DNA from 3 places in the Bradyrhizobium sp. 2TAF24 genome. Region 1 is predicted to be linked to each of the others. Evidence: riboswitches for the same ligand, from Rfam matches in the RefSeq annotation. Region 1 holds a riboswitch; each other region holds the start of a gene.
What was found. Region 1 has a riboswitch for S-adenosylmethionine ahead of AB4Z37_RS10630 (O-succinylhomoserine sulfhydrylase). Riboswitches for the same ligand answer to the same signal wherever they lie in the genome.

Region 2: linked by a shared signal. The riboswitch ahead of metX (homoserine O-acetyltransferase MetX) and the one ahead of AB4Z37_RS10630 (O-succinylhomoserine sulfhydrylase) in region 1 are both predicted to bind S-adenosylmethionine.
Region 3: linked by a shared signal. The riboswitch ahead of AB4Z37_RS17780 (threonine aldolase family protein) and the one ahead of AB4Z37_RS10630 (O-succinylhomoserine sulfhydrylase) in region 1 are both predicted to bind S-adenosylmethionine.

The regions. Positions count from the first base shown of each region.
Region 1 is NZ_JBFRFW010000005.1:238,904-246,090, forward strand. Features, by position in the region: gene AB4Z37_RS10620 (SGNH/GDSL hydrolase family protein) at 1-829, shown strand, start outside; gene AB4Z37_RS10625 (SGNH/GDSL hydrolase family protein) at 829-1,767, shown strand; gene AB4Z37_RS10630 (O-succinylhomoserine sulfhydrylase) at 1,995-3,212, opposite strand; SAM riboswitch at 3,281-3,360, opposite strand; gene AB4Z37_RS10635 (2'-deoxycytidine 5'-triphosphate deaminase) at 3,518-4,627, shown strand; gene AB4Z37_RS10640 (LysR family transcriptional regulator) at 4,679-5,614, opposite strand; gene AB4Z37_RS10645 (muconate/chloromuconate family cycloisomerase) at 5,708-6,883, shown strand; gene catC (muconolactone Delta-isomerase) at 6,887-7,177, shown strand.
Region 2 is NZ_JBFRFW010000017.1:11,307-18,493, reverse strand. Features, by position in the region: gene hisC (histidinol-phosphate transaminase) at 1-895, opposite strand, end outside; gene AB4Z37_RS24190 (chorismate mutase) at 939-1,793, opposite strand; SAM riboswitch at 1,996-2,075, shown strand; gene metX (homoserine O-acetyltransferase MetX) at 2,267-3,466, shown strand; gene metW (methionine biosynthesis protein MetW) at 3,463-4,125, shown strand; gene AB4Z37_RS24175 (TIGR02594 family protein) at 4,333-4,971, shown strand; gene AB4Z37_RS24170 (MOSC domain-containing protein) at 4,955-5,740, opposite strand; gene clpB (ATP-dependent chaperone ClpB) at 6,013-7,187, shown strand, end outside.
Region 3 is NZ_JBFRFW010000011.1:38,961-46,147, reverse strand. Features, by position in the region: gene AB4Z37_RS17790 (hypothetical protein) at 1-717, shown strand, start outside; gene AB4Z37_RS17785 (aldo/keto reductase) at 912-1,934, shown strand; SAM-I-IV-variant riboswitch at 2,029-2,137, shown strand; gene AB4Z37_RS17780 (threonine aldolase family protein) at 2,196-3,254, shown strand; gene AB4Z37_RS17775 (response regulator) at 3,335-4,009, shown strand; gene AB4Z37_RS17770 (ATP-binding protein) at 4,068-5,375, shown strand; gene AB4Z37_RS17765 (ribbon-helix-helix domain-containing protein) at 5,716-6,045, opposite strand; gene AB4Z37_RS17760 (ribbon-helix-helix domain-containing protein) at 6,335-6,637, opposite strand; gene AB4Z37_RS17755 (DUF4169 family protein) at 6,634-6,822, opposite strand; gene fumC (class II fumarate hydratase) at 7,043-7,187, opposite strand, start outside.

The DNA.
Region 1 (7,187 bases):
CTGTGTTTCGATGGCCCGGGCGGAGGAGCCTCAGGCGCCTGCCGCCGTGGCGCCCGCGCCTGAGACGAAGGTGCCCGACACCAAGGCCGCAGAGCCTGGCGCGGCGCAGCCGGACCAGGACAAGGCCAAGGGGATTGCGGCGTGTGAGGTTCCTGAATACCTCCAGTCGAGCGAAAGCAAGCTCGACCGCGTGGCGGACGCGGTGACGGGTCCGCGCCGGCTCGATGTTCTGGTGGTCGGCAGCCGGTCCTCGATGCTGTCCGGGCCGGACGGGATGGGAACCTCCTATCCGGCGCGGCTCGAGGCGACGCTGCGCGAGCGTCTGCCGGGGGTCGCGGTCAGCGTCGCCACCGAACTGCAGGTCAAGCGGACGGCGGCGGAAGTCGCCGAAGGGCTCGAGAAACTGGCGAAAGAGCGCAAGCCGACCCTGGTGATCTGGCAGACAGGAACCGTGGATGCGGTCCGTTCCATCGATCCGGACGATTTCCGCGCTGCAATAGACGAGGGCGTCACCGGGCTCCAGAACGCGGGAACCGATGTCTTGCTGATGAATTTGCAGTACAGTCCCCGGATGGAAACGATGATCACCGTGGCGCCGTATCTCGACAACATGCGGGTCGGCGCCCAGGAGCACAATGTGCCGCTGTTCGACCGGTTCGCCCTGATGCGTTACTGGAACGAGAACGGCTTGTTCGACCTGTTCAACCCTCACCATGGCTTCGGGCTCGCCAAGCGGGTGCATGACTGCCTCGGCCAGGCGCTCGCCACGTTTGTGATCGAAACGGCCCATATCGGCCCCGCGGCCCCCGCCGATAAGGTTCAGCACTGATGACGTTGTCCTGGACAGTCCGGAGCGCCTGTTGCGCCGCCATCGGCGCGATGCTGCTCGCGGGCGCGCCAGGCGGCGCGCGGGCATCGGATGCGTCCGCCGGCAACGAGGTCGCGGCCGCGCGGCCGGAGACGCCGCCTGCGGCCCCCAGGGGCGTGACCGGCAAGGCGATCGATGCGGTGAGGTCGGTGGCCAGGAGCGCCGGCGACGTCTTCAGCCGCGTGCCGTGCGCAACGCCCAAGGATGTGAAGCTCGAGGCCACGCTGCCGCATGTGGCGCGCAAGATCGCGTCCGGCGAGCATGTCACCATCATCGCGTTCGGCTCGTCGTCGACCGCGAGCTATGGCGCGAGCTCCCCGGCCTTCCAGTATCCCAACCGTCTCGCCGAGCAGCTGCGGCGGCGTTACCCGAAGGCCGATATCACGGTGATGAACCAGGGCATCGGCGGCGAGGATACGCCGGAGATGATGGCCCGGCTGAAGAGCAGCGTGATCGAGCAGAAGCCGGACCTCGTGATCTGGCAGCTCGGCACCAACACCGTGGTGAAGGGCGGCGACATCGACGCCACGCGGGGCCTGCTCGAGGACGGCATTCATCAGTTGCAGGCGATTGGCGCCGACATTGTGCTGGTCGATCCGCAATACGTGCCGGCGACCACCGCGAAGGAGGCCGATGCCACCAAGATGGTAGGGATCATCGGCCGCGCTGCGCGGGCGATGAAGGTCGGCCTGTTCCCGCGCTTCGCGGTGATGAAGGAATGGCACAACGACCAGAAGCTGCCGTTCGACGACTTCGTCATCAAGGACGGCCTGCACATGAACGACTGGGGCTACGCCTGCTTCGCGCAGCTGCTCGGCGACTCGATCATCCGCTCGGTGGATCAGGTCCAGGCCGGCGCCGAGGTGCCGTCCAACGTGCTGACCTTCCGTCCGATGTAGGGCGAAGGCCGTGCCCGGTGGGCGAGGGGCTGAACTTGATGGCGCCATCGGCTGTGCGTCATACGATGCGCTTCCATCTTTTCTGCGTCATCACCGGGCCGGCGCATTGGCGCCGTGACCCGGTGTCCATCTTGAAGACCTCGCCGTGATCGAAGCGCCGCAAGCTGGTTGCGCGGGGCAAGCCCCGCGCATGACGCAGCGCGCCTAGCGACGCGTTCAGGCGTGCGTCACGCCTGCTCCAGTGCCGCGAGCAGGTCCTCGATGAGGTCGTCGCGGTGCTCGAGGCCGGCGGAGAAGCGGATGAAGCCTTCGGAGATGCCGAGCTCGGCACGGGCCTCCGGCGTCAGGCGCTGGTGGGTCGTGGTCGCCGGATGGGTGACGATGCTCTTGGCGTCGCCGAGGTTGTTGCTGATGCGCGCGAGCTTGAGCGCGTTGAGCGTGCGGAACGCCGCCGGCTTGCCGCCCTTGACCTCGAAGCCGATCAGCGTCGATCCGCCGCGCATCTGCTTCCTCACCACCGCGGCCTGCGGGTGGTCGTTGCGCCCGGGATAGATCAGGCGCGAGATCTTGGGATGCTCAGCGAGCACGTCGGCGATCGCCGCGGCGCTGTCGGTCTGTTGACGAACGCGGATGGCGAGCGTCTCCAGGCCCTTCAGCAGCACCCAGGCATTGAACGGCGACATCGCCGGGCCGGTCTGGCGCAGGAACGTATGGATGTTGTCCTGGATGAACTGCTCCGACGACAGGATCACGCCGCCGAGGCAGCGGCCCTGGCCGTCGATGTGCTTGGTCGCCGAATACACCACGACGTCGGCGCCGAGCTGCAGCGGGCTCTGCCAGATCGGGGTCGCGAACACGTTGTCGACCACGAGGCGCGCGCCGCCATTGTGCGCGATCTCAGCGACCGCGGCGATGTCGACGACGTCGAGGGTCGGGTTGGTCGGGCTTTCCAGGAAGCAGGTGCGGGTGTTGGGGCGCATCGCCTTCTGCCACTGGTCGAGGTCCATGCCGTCGACCAGCGTCGACTGGATGCCGTAGCGCGGCAGCAGGTCCTCCACCACATAGCGGCAGGAGCCGAACAGCGCCTTGGCGGCGACCACATGGTCGCCGGCGCGCAGCGGGGCGAGGATCGCGGTGGTCACCGCCGCCATGCCGGTGGCGGTGGCGCGGGCGGCCTCGGCGCCCTCGAGCTCGGCCATGCGCTGCTCGAACATCGCGACCGTCGGGTTCGAGAAGCGGGAATACAGGAAGCCGGGGTCGTCGCCGGTGAAGCGCGCTTCGCACTGCTCGGCGGTGTCGTAGATGAAGCCCTGGGTCAGGAACAGCGCTTCGGAGGTCTCGCCATATTGCGAGCGCAGCGTGCCGCCGTGCACCAGGCGGGTCTCGGGGCGGTATTTGGCGGTCGGGGAGGGGCTCTTCGCAGGACCCTTGGGGGCTTCGGACATCGTGACTCCAGACTGACCGATCGCAATCGGCCATAAAAAACCGGCCTGAACATCGAGTTCGGCCGGGATCACTGGTGTCCCCGGCCTGTTTAGCGATTTATTTAACGTGGCTGCAAGCCGGCCGGCTCAAATGACCACGGGATAGATCCGCGTCATAATCCCGGGGGGCCTTTCCGTCAAGTCACCGTTCCTCTACCCGATAAAAGACCCTGACTTGTCGGCCCGGGACTGATATCCGGTTAGTTTACCGCGCGAGGGGCGCAAATGGCCTGCCTCGCCGGAAGGTGCTCCAGGGGACGTCGACCGTGACCTATTCGCTGCCGCCCGATGCCAGGGGAATTCTGCCGGATCGCATGATCGCGGCGATGGCGGATGATGGCGTCATCCTGCCCGAATATCCGTTCGTCGAGAGCCAGATCCAGCCGGCGAGCCTCGACCTGCGGCTCGGCAGCACCGCCTTCCGCGTTCGTGCCAGCTTCCTGCCGGGGCCGCGCTCAACCGTTGCAGAACGTATCGACGGGCTGAAGCTGCACGAGATCGACCTGACCGATGATGCGGTGCTGGAGACCAACTGCGTCTATATCGTGCCGCTGCTGGAGAGCCTGGCGCTGCCGGCGTCGATTTCCGCGACGGCCAACCCGAAGAGTTCGACCGGACGGCTCGATGTCTTCACCCGTGTGATCGCCGACGGCACCCGCCGCTTCGATACCATCGATGCCGGCTACCACGGCCCGCTCTACGCCGAGATCAGCCCGAAAACGTTCCCCGTGCTGGTGCGCGAAGGCTCGCGCCTGTCGCAGATCCGTTTCCGCACCGGCGATGCGCAACTCGATGCCGCGGCGCTGCAGGCGCTGCACGCGCGCGAGCAACTGGTCGATCAGGAAGACGCCGATCTCTCCAATGGGCTTGCGCTCAGCATCGACCTGTCGGGCGAGGGCTCGAACGGTTTTGTCGGCTACCGCGCCAAGCGCCACACCGGCGTGGTCGATATCGATCGCCGCGGCGGTTATGCGGTCGACGATTTCTGGGAGCCGATCCGGGCGCGCAATGACGGCAGCCTGATCCTCGATCCCGGCGAGTTCTATATTCTGGCGTCGAAAGAGGCGGTGCAGGTGCCGCCGGATTTCGCCGCCGAGATGGTGCCGTTCGATCCGCTGGTCGGCGAATTCCGCGTCCACTATGCCGGCTTCTTCGACCCCGGCTTCGGCCATGCCGGCGCCGGCGGGCAGGGCTCGCGCGCGGTGCTGGAGGTGCGCTCGCGCGAGGTGCCGTTCATCCTCGAGCACGGCCAGGTGGTCGGCCGGCTGGTGTACGAGAAGATGCTGTCGCGGCCCGGCGCGTTGTACGGCCAGCGCATCAGCTCGAACTATCAGGGCCAGGGCCTGAAGCTGTCGAAGCACTTCCGCGCGCCCTGAGCGCGCGTGCGCCTGCGTTGCCGCGGCGGGGCAGGTTCATGGCAGCGGCGATCAGCTGCGCCGCCGAGGTTTGGCCTGAACACCGGCAGTCTCGACACCGCGGGCCGCATCGTAGACGGCGCGGATGAGGTCGAGGATCTCGCGCACCTCCGGTGAGCTGTCGCTGGTGCGAAAGCTCATGATCAGCGGCGAGGTGATCGCATCTTCCGCGAGCGGACGATAGACCACGTCATCCCGGCGCAGATGATGGACCGAGTGGGGCACGAGAGTAATGCCCACGCCGGCCGCGACCAGGCCGAGAGCGGTCTGCAGTTCGCGCACCTCCTGGATGACTTGCGCCTCCACGCTGCGATCGCGGAAGAACGACAGGATCTGGTCGGCGTAGCTCGGCCGCGGCGACCTCGGATACAGCACCAGCGGCTCAGTGGCGATATCGCCGAAGTGCAGCGCATCGCGCTCGCGCAGCGCATGGTCCGGCGACAGCGCCACCAGCAGGCTTTCCTCGACGATCACCTCGCGCCGGATCGCCGGATCGTCGAAGCGCAGACGGCCGAACCCGACATCGATGCGTCCCTCCTTGAGCGCGGCGATCTGCTCCACCGTGTTCATTTCGACGAGCGCGACCTCGAGCTGGGCATGGGCCGCGCGGAAGCCGCGCACCACGTCGGGCAAGCCGCCGTAGAGTGCCGAGCCGACAAAGCCGATGACGAGCTGGCGTCGTCCCGTTTCACCGAAGCGGCGGGTCGTGATGCGCAGCTCGTCGGCCCGTTCCAGGATCTGCAGGGCATGTTCATGGAAGAAGCGCCCCGCGGGGGTGAGGCGCAGCGGCCGGCTGCCGCGCTCGAACAGCGCAACGCCGAGTTCCTCCTCCAGGTCGCGCATCTGCCGGCTCAGGGGCGGCTGGGCGATGCGCAGCTTCTCGGCCGCCCGGGTGAAGCTCCGTTCGCCGGCAATGGCGGTGAAATAACGCAGGTGACGCAGTTCCAATTGATACCTTTTAGGTATGGAAGGGGACCGACACGGTCTTTGACCTGCTGGTCATGGCGTGGGACCACCATAGCTAGCAGGAGAAACGCCTTCATGAGCACCAGCGTGGCAGCCCGCATCGACCAGGTCGAGACCTTTTTGGTCGATGTGCCCACCATCCGCCCGCATCGCCTGTCGATGCACACGATGAACAGCCAGACCCTGGTCCTGGTGCTGATCCGGTGCTCCGACGGAACGGTCGGAATTGGCGAGGGCACGACCATCGGCGGCCTCAGCTATGGCGAGGAGAGCCCTGAAGGCATCAAGCTGACCATCGACAGCTACATCGCGCCGGCCATTGTCGGCCAGGACGCCTCCCGCGTCGCGGCGGTCATGGCCAGCGTGAAGCAGCGGGTGAAGGGCAACCGCTTCGCCAAATGCGCGGTGGAGACGGCGCTGCTCGATGCCCTTGGCAAGCGCCTGGGACTGCCGGTGTCGGAACTGCTCGGCGGCCGCCGTCACGACACGCTGCCGGTGGCCTGGACGCTGGCCAGCGGCGACACGGCGCGCGACATTGAAGAGGCCGAGCAGATGCTGGCCAGCCGGCGCCACAACATCTTCAAGCTCAAGATCGGCCTGCGCCCCTGGGACGCCGATGTCGCCCATGTCGCTGCCATCGCCCGGGCGGTCGGAGACCGCGCCAGCGTGCGCGTCGACGTCAACCAGGCCTGGAGCGAGGCCGTCGCGCGGCGCGCCATTCCCGCCCTTGAGGCTGCCGGCGTGGACCTCGTCGAGCAGCCGCTGTCCCGCGACCATCGCGGCGCCCAGGCGCGCCTCGCCGGCCGCTTCACCGTTGCCATCATGGCCGATGAGGCCTTGCATGGCCTGACGGACGCCTTCGATATCGCGGCTGAGGGCACTGCCGACGTGTTCGCCCTGAAGATCGCCCAGGCAGGCGGCCTGTTCGACGCCGCGAAGATGGCGGCGGTCGCGGAAGCCGCGGGGATCGGCCTGTACGGCGGCACGATGCTGGAAGGCGGCGTCGGCACCGCGGCCTCGGCCCAGGTGTTCTCGGCGCTGCCGCAGCTCGCCTGGGGCACTGAATTGTTCGGGCCGCTGCTGCTGACCGAGGAGATTTTGGCGACGCCGTTGCGTTACGGCGACTTCGCGCTGCAGGTGCCGTCAAAGCCCGGCATCGGCGTCGATCTCGACATGGACCGCGTCGCCTTCTTCAGCCGCGATGGGCGCGCATCGCGCAGCCATCCCGTCCGGGCCACCGTTGGAGCCTGAGCCATGCTGTTCCAGGTCGAAATGAATGTCGAGATCCCGCATGGGCTCGATCCCGACATGATCGCGCAGTTGAAGGAAACCGAGCGGCTGCGGGCGCAGGAGCTGCAGCGCAGCGGCCAATGGCGCCATCTCTGGCGCGTCGCCGGCCGCTACGCCAATGTCAGCATTTTCGACGTGGAGAGCAACGAGGCGCTGCATGGCATCCTGTCGACCTTGCCGCTCTTCCCCTTCATGCGTGTAAGCGTGACGCCGTTGTGCCGGCATCCCTCGTCCATCCATTCCGACGACCGCTGAATGTGCGGCA
Region 2 (7,187 bases), on a different contig from region 1:
CCACGCTCGGCGTCACCTTCAGGCCGAGCTTGCCGATGGCCTCGGTCAGCTTCTCGCGCCACTTTTCGGTATGGCTGCGCGCCTTTTCAAAGTGTTCGGTGTCCTCCAGCGCGGCGACGCCGGCGAGCATCGCGGGCGTCGAGACGTTGAACGGCCCGCGGATGCGGTTGACCGCGTCGACGATGTGCGCAGGGCCGTACATCCAGCCGATACGCAGTGCGGCGAGGCCGTAGATCTTGGAGAAGGTGCGCGTCATCACCGTGTTCTCGGTGGTGGCGACGAGCTCGATGCCGGTCTCGTAGTCGTTGCGTGAGACATAGTCGCAGTAGGCCGCGTCGATCACCAGCAGCACATGGGAAGGCAGGCCGCTGCGCAGGCGCTTGACCTCGTCGAACGGCAGGTAGGTGCCGGTCGGGTTGTTGGGGTTGGCGAGCCACACCAGCTTGGTGCGCGGCGTCACGGCACGCAGGATGGCGTCGACGTCGGCGGTGAAAGCGGTCTCGGGCACGATGACGTTGGTCGCGCCGTTGCTGAGCGTTGCGATCGGGTAGACCAGGAAGCCGTGGGTGGTGTGGATCGCCTCGTCGCCTGGGCCGAGGTAGACATGGGCGAGAAAATTCAGGATCTCGTCCGACCCCGCGCCGCAGATGATGCGGTTGGGATCGAGGCCGAACTTGCGGCCGATCGCGTCGCGCAACACTTGCGACGAGCCTTCCGGATAGTCCTCGAGATGCGCGGCGGCGGCGCGATAGACTTCGATGGCCCTGGGCGAAGGGCCGAACGGTGTCTCGTTGGCGGAGAGCTTGAACACCCGGCCCGAATGCCCGTTCCCGCTCTTGCCGGGCGTGTACGGGGCAATCTCGAGAATGCCGGGCTTCGGCACGGGACGGGACATCAGCTCGGACTCCAAAAAACTCAAAATCAGGCAGGGCGCCGCGTCAGGCACCGGCCTCAGCACCGTTCGCCGGCACCGTATAGCGCGTCGCGTGGCTGCCGACGAGGGCCGCCGAGCGGATCGAGGTGCCGGCAGCGACCAGCGTCGAGGTGATCCGCGACAGCGGATGCTCCCGCGACACCGACACCAGCAGGGCCGCGCCGTCGAAGGCGCCATCGGGCACCGCGATGATCTCGGCGAATGGTGACAGCGCGCGCGCGACATTGGCGTTCCAGCCCGAGACGCGGATGCTCCACATCTCGATGTCGGTGACCATGGCGTTGTCGGCGACCCGCGAGATCACGAACACCGGCAGCGCGGCGGGGTGGTCGGCACGCTCGATGAAGGGCAAGCGGGCAATGATCTTCGGTGCGCCGGCGGCTTCCAGCGGGATCCACCACGGTGAAATGCTGGCGGTTGCCGGGACGAGCGCCAGGTCACCTTTCGACTTGGCAGCCGCCTCGACCGCTGCCGGCGCGCTGAAATGCGCTGTGAACGGCACGGTGAAGCCGAAATGGAAGCGGGCGGAATCGCGCATCGCGGACTCGCCGGGGGAGAGATCGGCGTGCACGGCGAACGGTGCCTGCACATAGGTGAACGTCGCGATGATGACGCGCCAGATGCTCTCCACCGTATCGAGCGGCAGGATGCCGTGATGGCGCTGCACCAGGCGCCGCATCATGTCGGCCTCACGCGCCGGACGGAATGCCGAGCCGACTTCCTGCGTCTGCTTCACCGCGATCAGGCGATCGATGATCTCGGCGCGTTGCATCAAAAGCTCGTGCACCTGCTCGTCGATGCGGTCGATCTCGCGACGCAGTTCCTGCAGCATCGGCGGGGCGGGGGGAGCCTTGGACATCTGTGTTCAAAACCTTGCGATGGCGTTCGCTCTGCCCTGCAAGGGCCGGATCGGTCAAATTGGCAGGGTTGGCAAGGCATTGATAGGAAAGACGAGGGGCGAAAGCAAAGAAAACATGGTCAGTGCAGGCCAGCCTCGTCGCTGCCGGCCGAGGGGCGGCGATCCCCGATCTTGACGGGACAAAGCCGGGGGACTATGAGCATTACTGTTCCGTGGTCATTTGAGCCGGCCGGCTTGCAGCCACGTTAAAAAACTCGCTAAACAGGCCGGGGACAGATGAAATCCCGGCCGAACTGTGGTTCGTGCCGGTTTTTTTATGGCCGGACCCCGGTGAGATCGATCGGTTGGTCTGGAGACGCCATGTCCATGCGTGCCGCAGCAAGATTGTCCGCTCAGCCATCGTCCGGGTGCCGGCGAGGCGCACACGCCGGTGTGCGCAGGACAGCCGGCGCGCAGTGTCTCGGGGAGGTCGCATGGATACGTTGAATCAGCCGTCAGCCCGGATGGAGGCTCATGCGCGCGAGGCCGATCAGCCGAGCTCGCAGGTCGCGGTGTTCGGCAGCGACACACCGCTCCATCTTGATTGCGGCTTCGACCTCGCGCCGTTCCAGATCGCGTATCAGACCTATGGCCAGCTCAATGCCGCGCGCAGCAATGCGATCCTGATCTGCCATGCGCTGACAGGCGATCAGCATGCCGCCAACATCCACCCGGTCACGGGCAAGCCGGGATGGTGGGACATCATGATCGGCGCTGGCAAGCCGATCGATACCGACCGCTATTTCGTGATCTCGTCGAATGTGGTCGGCGGCTGTCTCGGCAGCACCGGACCGGCCTCGCTCAATCCCGCAACCGGCAAGCCGTGGGGCCTCGATTTTCCGCTCATCACCATTCCCGACATGGTGCGGGCCCAGGCGATGCTGGTCGATCGTCTCGGCATCGACACCTTGCTGGCCGTGGTCGGCGGGTCGATGGGCGGCATGCAGGTGCTGCAATGGGCAGCAGCCTATCCGCAGCGGGTGTTCGCGGCGTTGCCGATCGCCTGTGCGACGCGCCATTCGGCACAGAACATTGCGTTTCACGAGGTCGGCCGCCAGGCGGTGATGGCCGATCCGGACTGGTGTCAGGGCCGCTATTTCGAGCACGGTCTGCGTCCGCAGCGCGGTCTCGGCGTCGCGCGCATGGCCGCGCACATCACCTATCTGTCGGATGCGGCGCTGCATCGCAAGTTCGGACGGCGGCTGCAGGACCGCGCCTTGCCGACCTTCTCCTTTGATGCCGATTTCGAGGTCGAGAGCTATCTGCGCTATCAAGGCTCATCGTTCGTCGAACGCTTTGACGCCAACAGCTATCTCTATCTGACGCGGGCGATGGACTATCTCGATATCGCGGCGGATCACGACGGCGTGCTGGCGCGCGCGTTCCGCGGCACGCGTACGCGCTTCTGCCTGGTGTCGTTCACCAGCGACTGGCTGTTCCCGACCGCCGAGTCGCGCAACGTGGTGCATGCGTTGAACGCCGGCGGCGCACGGGTCTCGTTCGCCGAGATCGAGACCGACAAAGGGCACGACGCATTTCTGCTCGACGTGCCTGAATTCCACGATATCGCGCGCGCCTTCCTCAACTCGGCCGCCGTGGCGCGTGGCCTCGGCAATACGGATGCAACGACATGACGGCACAGAGCGAAGCTCTCCAGGCGACAGGCGGTCTTGTGCGCCCCGCCGATGCCTATCGCGGCGACCATCTGCTGGTCGCGGAAATGGTCGCGCCGGGATCGCGGGTCCTCGATGTCGGCTGCGGCGAGGGAGACCTGTTGCGGTTGCTGGAAAGCCGCGGCGTCGACGGCCGTGGCATCGAGCTGTCGCGCGAGGGCGTCAATCACTGCGTCGCCAAGGGGCTTGCGGTGATCCAGGGCGATGCCGACACTGATCTCGTCAACTATCCTGACGACTCCTTCGATTACGTGATCCTGTCGCAGACGCTTCAGGCGACGCGCCAGCCCAAGGTCGTGCTCGAGCACCTCTTGCGCATCGGGCGCCGCGCCATCGTCTCGTTCCCCAATTTCGGGCACTGGCGGATGCGGCTGCAGCTACTCGTCAAGGGCCAGATGCCGCGCACCGAGCATCTGCCGGCGACATGGTACGACACCGCCAACATCCATTTCTGCACCATCAAGGATTTCGTGCAGCTGTGCGACGAGATCAACGTCAAGATGGAGCGCGCGGTCGCGCTCAATCTCAACGGTCTGCCGCTGCGGCTCAATGCGCCGTGGTGGTTCTGGAACATGTTCGGCGAGCAGGGCGTCTTTCTTCTCAGCCGTGGCAGCCGTTGAACGATTAACCTTCGCTTCAGCAATCGGGCGCCAACGCGGCGTGGAACCCCACTGAATCGTCACATTGTGATCGCGACATCACCACGAAATGATTGCGCTGCGACCACATTGTGCCTTGCTCTCGTCACATCAGATTCGTCTTTCGCGCACGGATAACGGGCCCCTTAAGGGGCCCGTTGGATTTGGGGGTGTCACTAGGGATACATGATGATCGAATCGACTACGTTTCGCCTGCCGCTGCGGCATGTCGCGCTCGCGCTGTGTTCGGTGGCAATCGTCGCGCTTGCGACACCGGCTTCGGCGAGGCCCTCTCACGGCGCGAGCCGTCATTCTCACGTTCATAGCCACTATGTTCGCCACCAGGCCGTGCGGCATTCCGGCCGGCACTATCGGCATGCGCGCCGCGCTGCCGGCGCGCGGGGCGAGGCTTCGATGTCGCCTTCGATGTCGCCTTGGGAAAATCCGGCGTTCGCCGGCCCGGCGCCGAGCTTTGGTGGTTCGGATGTCGTCGCCGAAGCGCGCCGCTACATCGGCAGCGGCAACCCCACCGACCGCCGCAGCCTGTGGTGTGCGCGGTTCATGAACATGGTGCTGCAGCGTTCAGGCCATAAGGGTACTGGCTCCGACATGGCGCGTTCGTTCGCGAGCTATGGCCAGCGTGTTTCCGGTCCGCAGGTCGGCGCCATCGCGGTCATGAGCCGCCGCGGCGGCGGCCATGTCGGCGTCGTCAGTGGCGTCGATGCCAACGGCAATCCGATTGTCGTATCAGGCAATCACGGGCATCGCGTGGCCGAGGCGGTCTATCCGCGCTCGCGCGTCTACGCTTACGTCATGCCTCAGAGCTGACCTCGTCGCTCACCACGATCGGGTCGCCGCTGGCCACTTCGCCATCGGCGACCACCTCGGCATAGACGCCGCAGTCGTCATGCCCGTATTGCCGCATCATGTCATGCGGCAGGCCGAGATCGCGGAGTCCCGTCACGGGATCCACATTGATGGCGGCGCAGCGCATGATCCGCTTGGTGACCTTGAGCCGCGCTCCGCCGATCGCCAGCGTCCGGCCGATCAGGCCGAACTCGTGCCAGGCCGGCCACCCCGTCACATAGAGATTGGCGCGAAAGCGCAACGGGTGTACCGGCTGCCCGACCAGGGTGGCGAGATCAGCGACACTCGCCAGGTTGATGACCGACAGCACCTTCTTCGGCGTATCCGAGAAACTGTGGCCGGGGGCGAAGAGCACCTTCGGCGGCCCCCGCAACTCCTTGACGAATGTCTTGGCGACGAACTGTTCGATCACGGCGCGGCCTTCGTCGCTCTGCAGGTCGCCGCAGGCGACCTCCTGTCCGTGATGGCGGATGGTCAGGACGTGGCTATCTTGGTCGTAGCTGGTCTCGAACGTTGCCAGGCGCTCGTTCCGCATCAGCATCAGGAAGTTGATTTTCGGAAAATGCCGCGGATCGGCTGCCGTGAAGCCACTGGGGCCGTTCTCGATCGCGTAGCGCCGGTCGCCGGGGAGGGGCTGGCCGACGCGCAGCGTGACGCTGGCCAGCGGCTCGGGGGTGAGGCCCTTGACCGGATAGCGGTAGATGCTGGCGACAGTGCCGCTCGCGCTCATGGCTCATTGGTAGAAAATTGCGCCCCGAGTCGCCAGACCTGTTCGGATCAGATGTGGGGCCTCCGGGAAAATCCCGTCTTTTCCAGCCCCGGCCCCTTCCGCCGGGCAGCTGCAGTTCCCACATTGGGGCAGGATCGGGGCATTGACCGAACCGGAACCAGAACGACCACGGGCGTGTTGACGAACATCAACGACGCACGGGGAACACCCAATGACGATGCCAGCGAATGTGCCTCCGGGGCATTCACGGCAGGCCGAGGGAAAGGACCACTATGAATATCGAGAAGTACACTGAGCGCGCGCGGGGATTCATCCAGTCGGCGCAGTCGCTGGCGTTGCGCGAGGGGCACCAGCAGTTCACCCCGCTGCATATCCTGAAGGTGCTGCTGGACGACGGCGAAGGTCTCGCCGGCGGGCTGATCGACCGCTCCGGCGGCAATTCCCGTGCCGTGCTGCGCGCCACTGAGACGGCGCTGGCCAAGATGCCCAAGGTCTCCGGCAGCGGAGCCGGGCAGGTTTACCTTGCGCCTGCGACCGCGCGGCTGTTCGAGGCTGCGGAACAGGCGGCCGAGAAGGCCGGCGACAGCTTCGTGACTGTCGAGCGGCTGCTGCTGGCGCTGACGCTGGACAAGGATGGCGAGGCCGGCGCGCTGCTGAAGCAGGGCGGCGTCACGCCACAGAACCTCAACACCGCCATCAACGCGCTGCGCAAGGGCCGCACCGCGGACAGCGCCTCGGCGGAGAATGCTTACGACGCGCTGAAGAAATACGCCCGCGACCTGACCCAGGCGGCGCGCGACGGCAAGCTCGACCCGGTAATCGGCCGTGACGAGGAGATCCGCCGCACCATCCAGGTGCTGTCGCGCCGGACCAAGAACAACCCGGTGCTGATCGGCGAGCCCGGCGTCGGCAAGACGGCGATCGTCGAGGGGCTGGCGCTACGCATCCTCAACGGTGACGTGCCGGAGAGCCTCAAGGACAAGAAGCTGCTGTCGCTCGACCTCGGCGCGCTGATCGCGGGCGCGAAGTATCGCGGCGAATTCGAGGAGCGGCTCAAGGCCGTGCTGCAGGAGGTCACCTCCGCCGAGGGTGGCATCATCCTGTTCATCGACGAGATGCACACCCTGATCGGCGCCGGCAAGGCTGATGGCGCGATGGACGCGTCGAACCTGCTCAAGCCGGCGCTGGCGCGCGGCGAACTGCACTGCATCGGCGCCACCACGCTCGACGAGTATCGCAAGCACGTCGAGAAGGACGCGGCGCTGGCGCGGCGCTTCCAGCCGGTGTTCGTCAGCGAGCCGTCGGTCGAGGACACCATCTCGATCCTGCGCGGCCTCAAGGACAAGTACGAGCAGCACCACGGCGTGCGCATCACCGACGGTGCCATCGTCGCCGCGGCGACGCTGTCGAACCGCTACATCACCGACCGTTTCCTGCCCGACAAAGC
Region 3 (7,187 bases), on a different contig from region 1:
GTGGAAAGGCATCGCGCCGCAGAACGAGACCATTGGTCTCATGAGCGATGTCATAATCTGCGAGTAGCAATATTTAGTGGCGTCGCGGCAGCAGCCGCGATCCTTGCCGCAGTTATCGCGGCGTGTGCTTTCGTCCAGACCAAACGGCAGGCCGACGAAGCTGCGAAGCAAACTAGAATTTCTGAGCAACAAAATTTGCCGATTATTTTCGTCGAGTTCGACGAGGTGAATGCGAAAGACTGGCTTTCCGGAAAGGGCACGATGATCGCCAAATACCATGTGAACAATTACGGCCGTGCCCCTGCTGTCGTGCGACGTATTGAATGCCTTTTTGCTGTCGTTCCTGCAAGGACCTATCCGGACTTCGCGATGGGCAGCTACGCTCCCCATGAAATTTTGAATGGCAAGCCTTTGATTATCGCAGCTGAAAGCAAAAGCGACCCCATTGACTGCGGAGGTTTTGGCTGGCCAGTTGGTCCAGTTGGTTCTGAGATTCCGCGTATCCCGTGGGGAGCAACCGAGGACGCTGTCAAGGAGCGTATGCGTCAAGTAGTACAAGAACAGTTGTGGCTCCTTGGATCGGCAACATACGAAGATTTGTCGCACGTCACCTACCGAACCACCTTCTGTCTGAAAGTCAGGCCTGTCTCGACCACCCACGAGGATGGCGGCCCCAATTGCAACGTGGTGGGCAAATCGCAGAGCAGTACCAACTAGCGGCTCGTTGCGAAAAGGTGATCGATAGTCCAGATCGGCACTGCTAAAATTAGTCAGGTAGGCAGAAGCGTGGATCATACTGGCGCGCGACGAATACCCAAGCGTAGCTAGTCTGTGTCGCGTCCTAGCGAGGCAATCGGCCCCTCGTGGACAATTCGGGGAGGAGTTCGTATCTCAGGGAGATGGGAAGCGTCATGAATCACCGCAATCTCGGCCGCAGCGGCCTCAAGGTCTCGCCTTTGTGTCTTGGCACCATGATGTTCGGCGACGCCACCGACGAGGTCACGTCCGCCACCATCATCGCCAAGGCGAAGGACGCCGGCGTCAATTTCATCGACACGGCCGATGCCTATTCGCAGGGCAAGTCGGAGAGCATCGTCGGCCGGGCTATCGGCAAGCAGCGCCACGACTGGGTGCTGGCGACCAAGGCGGCGAACCCGATCGGCGAGGGCGTCAACCGCCGCGGACTGTCGCGCAAATGGCTGCTGCAGGCGGCGGAGGAGAGCCTCACGCGGCTCGGCACCGACTATCTCGACATCTATTACCTGCACAAGGAAGACCACGGCACGCCGCTCGAGGAGACGGTGCGGGCGATGGGCGACCTGATCCGCCAGGGCAAGGTGCGCTATTTCGGGGTGTCGAACTATCGCGCCTGGCGCATCGCGGAGATCTGCAACATCTGCGATCGGCTCGGCATCGATCGGCCGGTGGTGAGCCAGCCCTACTACAACGCCATGAACCGGATGCCGGAGGTCGAGCAGTTGCCCGCCTGCCGTTTCTACGGCCTCGGCGTCGTGCCTTATAGTCCTCTGGCGCGCGGCGTGCTGACCGGCAAATACGCGCCCGGCGAACGACCGGAGCAGGGCACGCGCGCCGGCCGCAACGACAGCCGGATCATGCAGACCGAATGGCGGCCGGAGTCATTGCAGTTGGCGCAGACGCTGCGTGCTCACGCCGAGGCGCGCGGCATCACTGCCGGCCAGTTCGCGGTCGCCTGGGTGCTCAACAACCGCCTGATCGATGCGGTGATCGCCGGGCCGCGCACCGAGGCGCAGTGGGATGACTATGTCAAAGCGCTCGATCACCGCTTCAGCGCCGAGGACGAGGCGCTGGTCGACAGCCTCGTGGTCAGTGGCCATCCCTCGACGCCGGGCTACAACGATCCGGCCTATCCGATCGAGGGCCGCCGGCCGCGCACCACGCCGCTCGACGGCTGATCGCACGCGGTCGCCATTCAGGATCGGACGACCGCCGCGGGCCGCCATGCGGCCTGCGGCCCTTGCCAGCGCCGCATTTCCCGTCTATGGGCATGGTCACCATCACGAGTTGAGCTGACGCTCAACGCCAACCTGCTCCCGAGCAAGGTGGCGGTCCCCGGTCACGGGGAGATGCGGCCGATCCGGCAACCAAACGGGCCCTCGCCACATCATCGCGTCTGCTTCGCCCGGTCGATGGACAGACCAGGAAAGGCGGCGTGCATGAGCGAACCCCAGCAATTTGCCAGCGACAATTATTCCGGCATCTGTCCCGCTGCATGGCAGGCGATGGCCGAGGCCAACAGCGGACACGCGCCGGCCTACGGCGAGGACGCCTGGACCGAGCGGGCGGCGGATGCCTTTCGCACGCTGTTCGAGACGCCGTGCGAGGTGTTCTTCGCCTTCAACGGCACGGCCGCGAATTCGCTGGCGCTGGCGGCGTTGTGCCAGTCCTACCACAGCGTGATCTGTTCCGACGCAGCCCATGTCGAAACCGACGAGTGCGGCGCGCCGGAGTTCTTCTCCAACGGCTCCAAGCTGCTGGTCGCGCCCGCCGTCGGCGGCAAGCTGACGCCGCAGGCGATCCGCGCGCTCGCCACCAACCGCCGCGACATTCACTTTCCCAAGCCGCGCGTCGTGACCATTACCCAACCCACGGAAACGGGACAGGTCTACAGCCTCGACGAGGTGCGGGCGATCGCTGCGGTGTGCCGCGAGCTCGGCCTGCACCTGCACATGGACGGCGCGCGCTTCGCGCACGCCTGTGCTCATCTCGGCTGCAGTCCGGCGGACCTGACCTGGCGCGCCGGCGTCGATGTGCTGTGCTTCGGCGGCACCAAGAACGGCATGGCCGCCGGTGAAGCCATCCTGTTCTTCGATCCCAGGCTCGCCGAGGATTTCGATTATCGCTGCAAGCAGGCCGGGCAGCTCGCCTCCAAGATGCGCTTTCTGGCGGCACCGTGGGTCGGCATGCTGGGCAATGGCACCTGGCTTGCCAACGCCGCGCACGGCAATGCCTGCGCGCAGCGCCTCGCCCGCGGGATTGCCGGCACGCCTGGGCTGGAGATCATGTTTCCGGTCGAGGCCAATGCGGTGTTCGTGCGCCTCGCCGAGCCTGCGCTTGCGGCGCTGCGTCGCAGGGGCTGGCGCTTCTACACCTTCATCGGTGGTGGCGCGCGGTTCATGTTCGCATGGGATGCGGATCCGCTGCGCGCCGATGAGCTTGCGGCCGACCTGCGGGCCGTCGCCGGGGAGGCCGCGGCGATGCCGCTGCCGGCCTGAAGGCCGGCGCGGAAAAATACAGTGGCTAAAGCCGCTGCACGGCCTTACCACAGCGCTGGGATCAACGATGTGAACTGATCATGAGACTGCTGATCGTCGAGGATAATGTCGAGCTGGCGCGGCTGCTGGCGAAGGGGCTGACCGGAGCGGGCTTTGCGGTCGACGTGCTCAACAGCGCGGCGGAAGCCCGCGCGGCGCTGACGACGACCCACTTCGCGGCGCTGGTGCTCGATCTCGGGCTGCCTGATGGCGACGGCCTCGCCATCCTCAGGGAGATCCGCCATCGCAAGGACCCGCTGCCGGTGCTGGTGCTGACCGCGCGCGACGGCCTGCAGGATCGCGTCACCGGCCTGCGCAGCGGTGCCGACGACTATCTGGTCAAGCCGTTCGCGCTGGAGGAACTGGTGGCGCGGCTGGAGGCGATCCTGCGCCGGCCGGGCCAGTTGCTCGGCAGCTCGCTGCATCTCGGCAATCTCGTCTACGACACGGAGAGCCGGCAGGTCTTCATCGACAGCAAGCCGTTCGTGTTCTACGCGCGCGAGACCTCGGTGCTGGAAATCCTGCTGCGCCGCCAGGGCCGGGTGGTGCCGAAGAAGACGGTGGAGGACCACATTTTCGGGCTCGCCGGCGAAGTGGCCTCGAACGCGGTCGAGGTCTATGTCTCGCGGCTGCGCAAGCAGCTCGCCGAAAATGGCGCGAAACTGCAGATCCACACCATTCGCGGCGTCGGCTACCTGTTGTCCGAGGACAAGTAGCGTGTTCCGCTTTCCGTCGATCGCCTCGCGCGTCGTGCTGCTGCATGTGGTCGCGGTGATGCTGACGGCGGTGGTGATGCCGCTGGTGCTGTTCTGGCTGCTGAATTCCGAAATCACCAACCTGCATCGCGCCGCGATGCGCGATCAGGCGGAGGCGATCGCGCGCAAGATCACGGCGGGGCCCGACGGCAAGCTCGTGCTCGATCTGCCGCAGGCGCTGCGCGACCTCTATTCGGAGGCCTATGGCCGTTATTTCTACGACGTGATCGAGCCCTCGGGCGAACTGCTGTTTTCGTCGCGCAAAAGCGGGACGCTGCTGTTTCCCGTGCCGTCCGTCAGCCAGCGCGTCAGCTACCAGGAGGCGCGGCGCAACGGCAGCGTGGTGTCCGGCGCAAGCGTGCTGCGCAGGATCGGCAGCCACTCGGTCTGGATCCAGGTCGCCGAGGATCTGTCCCATCGCGACGTGATCACCGACGACATCGTGGCGAACTTCTTCCGCCATGTCGGCTGGATCACGCTGCCGATCCTGCTGCTGCTGCTGGCGATCGACATCGTCATCTTCCGCCGGGCCATGCGTCCATTGCTCGACGCGTCCGAGGACGCCAAGCAGATCGGTCCTGCGCGGACCGATGTCCGCCTCTCGGCTGAGCGGATTCCCAGCGAGATCCTGCCGCTGGTCGCAGCCGTCAACCAGGCGCTCGATCGCCTCGCGGCCGGCTTCCGGGCGCAGCGCGAGTTCACCGCCGACGCCGCGCACGAGCTGCGCACGCCATTGGCCATCCTGCGCACCCGGATCGACACCATTGCCGATCGCAGCGTGGCGGCCGATCTGCACCGCGATATCGACGGCATGGGGCGGATCGTCGGGCAGTTGCTCGACATCGCCGAGCTGAACACACTGGTGGTCGATCCGGCGGAGACCGCGGACCTGTCCGCGGTCTGCGCCGAGGTGGTGGAGTTCATCGCGCCGCTGGCGGTCACCCGGCACAAGAGCATCGGCCTGAAGGGCGCTGCCGAGCCGCGGCCGGTGCATGGCAACGCCGAGATGCTGCGGCGGGCGATCCGCAATCTGGTGGAGAATGCGGTGCATCATACTCCGGCCGGGACCTCGGTCGAGGTGGTGGTGGAGGCGGACGGCGCCGTCAGCGTGCTCGACGAGGGGCCCGGAATTCCGGCGGAGCAGCGCGATCTGATCTTCGAGCGCTTCTGGCGCAGCGACCGGCGCCGCCCGGGCGGCGCCGGTCTTGGCCTGTCGATCGTTCGGCGCGTCGTCGAGCAGTATGGCGGCACGGTCACGGTTGGCGATGGCCCGGCCGGCGGTGCGCGGTTCACGGTGCGGCTGCGTACCGCCCGTGCGGCCCACTGAATTCCATGTGAATGCGACGGATGTGGAGTGCGGTGCGCTATAATTGTTGCGCATCGCGAAACCGTGCGCGCACTGTCATAAATTCCATCGCCAATCAGGTCGGCCCCGGGCGCACCATGTGCCGAAGCCACATCAGCCGGCTGCAGGAGCGCCATGAACGGGACGGCCAGGCGCAGCGCGTGGCTACACGTTTCCCGGTTACACCGCGCTCACCACGGTGGTCCTGAACCTGATTGTCGTCGTGGCGCTGACGGCGGTGTTCAACGCCATCGGCGTCAAACCCGCGGACGAGACCTGCGCGGCAGACGACGACGCGCCGTGAAAGGGGGAGGGATCCCCCTTAGACACGCGGCTCCAGGTGGGAGCGCGTCATGCCCTGGCGCTCGCCGATGAACACCGCGCTCAGCGCGCGGGCACGGAAATGCTCGAGCACGAACAGCCGAATGGCCGATGACAGGTTGTTGGTCTTGCGGTGCTGATCGATGACCGCGATCTGGGTCGACAGCGTCATGCCGCGTCGCGCGGCGATATCCTTGAGGCTGCGCCAGAACGCGTCCTCGAGGCTGACGCTGGTCTTGTGGCCATCGACCACGACCGAGCGCTTGACGACTGCAAACTCCTTGTCGATCGGCATCGCCACAGTATCGGCGACGTGTCTTTCGGTTTCCATGCCCAGCTCCTTCTCCAATTCGTCACCAAATCGGTCACCGTGCAGGTTCACGCGGCCAAAGCTTCATTAGGCCAAGCGTCTTCGCTTGCGCGCGACGAGTCTTCGCCGGACGCGAACCTTTGCACAGTCAGAATGGAGGGTGAGAGAGGCGCGGCCGGCGCCTGTCTCGGCCCCGTCGCATCACGCTTTTTCAATCAGGCGATGCGATGCGGGTAAAACGTAACCCACTTTGTCTACCGTTGATATTCGGTAAACAACCTAGCCGGGTTCACGAATTCGGGGGAGGCCGTCAGGTGTTTTCCTGATGGGAGATCTGCGCAGCCTTGTCCACCCCGTCACCCGATTTCACGTGATCGTTCAACTTCGCGTGACCGTTGGCGCGCTGGCGGAAGTAGTCCAGCACGAACAGCCGGATGGCGGACGACAGGTTGCCTTGCTGGCGATGACCGTCGATCTCGCCGACGAGCTCCGACAGCGTGAGGTCGCGCTCGCTGGAGATCTCCTTCATGCCGCTCCAGAAGGCTTCTTCCAGGCTGACGCTGGTCTTGTGCCCGGCGACGACGATCGAGCGTTTGACGACGGGGGACTTCATGACGCGTCCCCTTGGTCGAGGTGATGCTGATCGAGCAGCGCCTCCTGCCGACGCGCCCTGGCGTCCTCGATGGTCCGTTCAGTCTTGGTGCGTCCGAACTTCGCCCGGTTGGCTTCGGCTTCTTTTTCGGCCTGCGCCCGCGCGGTTCGTTTTCTGACGCGATTGAGGTTGACGACTTCGCCCACGGTCACTCCTCTGGGGTCGGTCCAGCGCCTTGCCCCCGGCACTCCCGAGGGCCTTCCACCGCCGCACCGCCCGATTCCCGTTCGATACACGTTTAACGTGTATAAGTCTGCGACTTACGTGGCAATTCGCAACAGGGGGGACGTACGACTTTAGTTTTTGGCCGCCACCACCACACCATGCTGCCACCGCTATGTCGTATCAATATTTAGTGTGTCCAGATCAACCTGGCTGCGTCATTTTGTCCGGCTGCACCAACTGGTCGAACTCCGCCGGGGTCACAAAACCGAGCCGGACAGCCTCCTCGCGCAGGGTGGTGCCGTTGGCGTGGGCAGTCTTTGCAACCTTTGCGGCATTATCGTAGCCG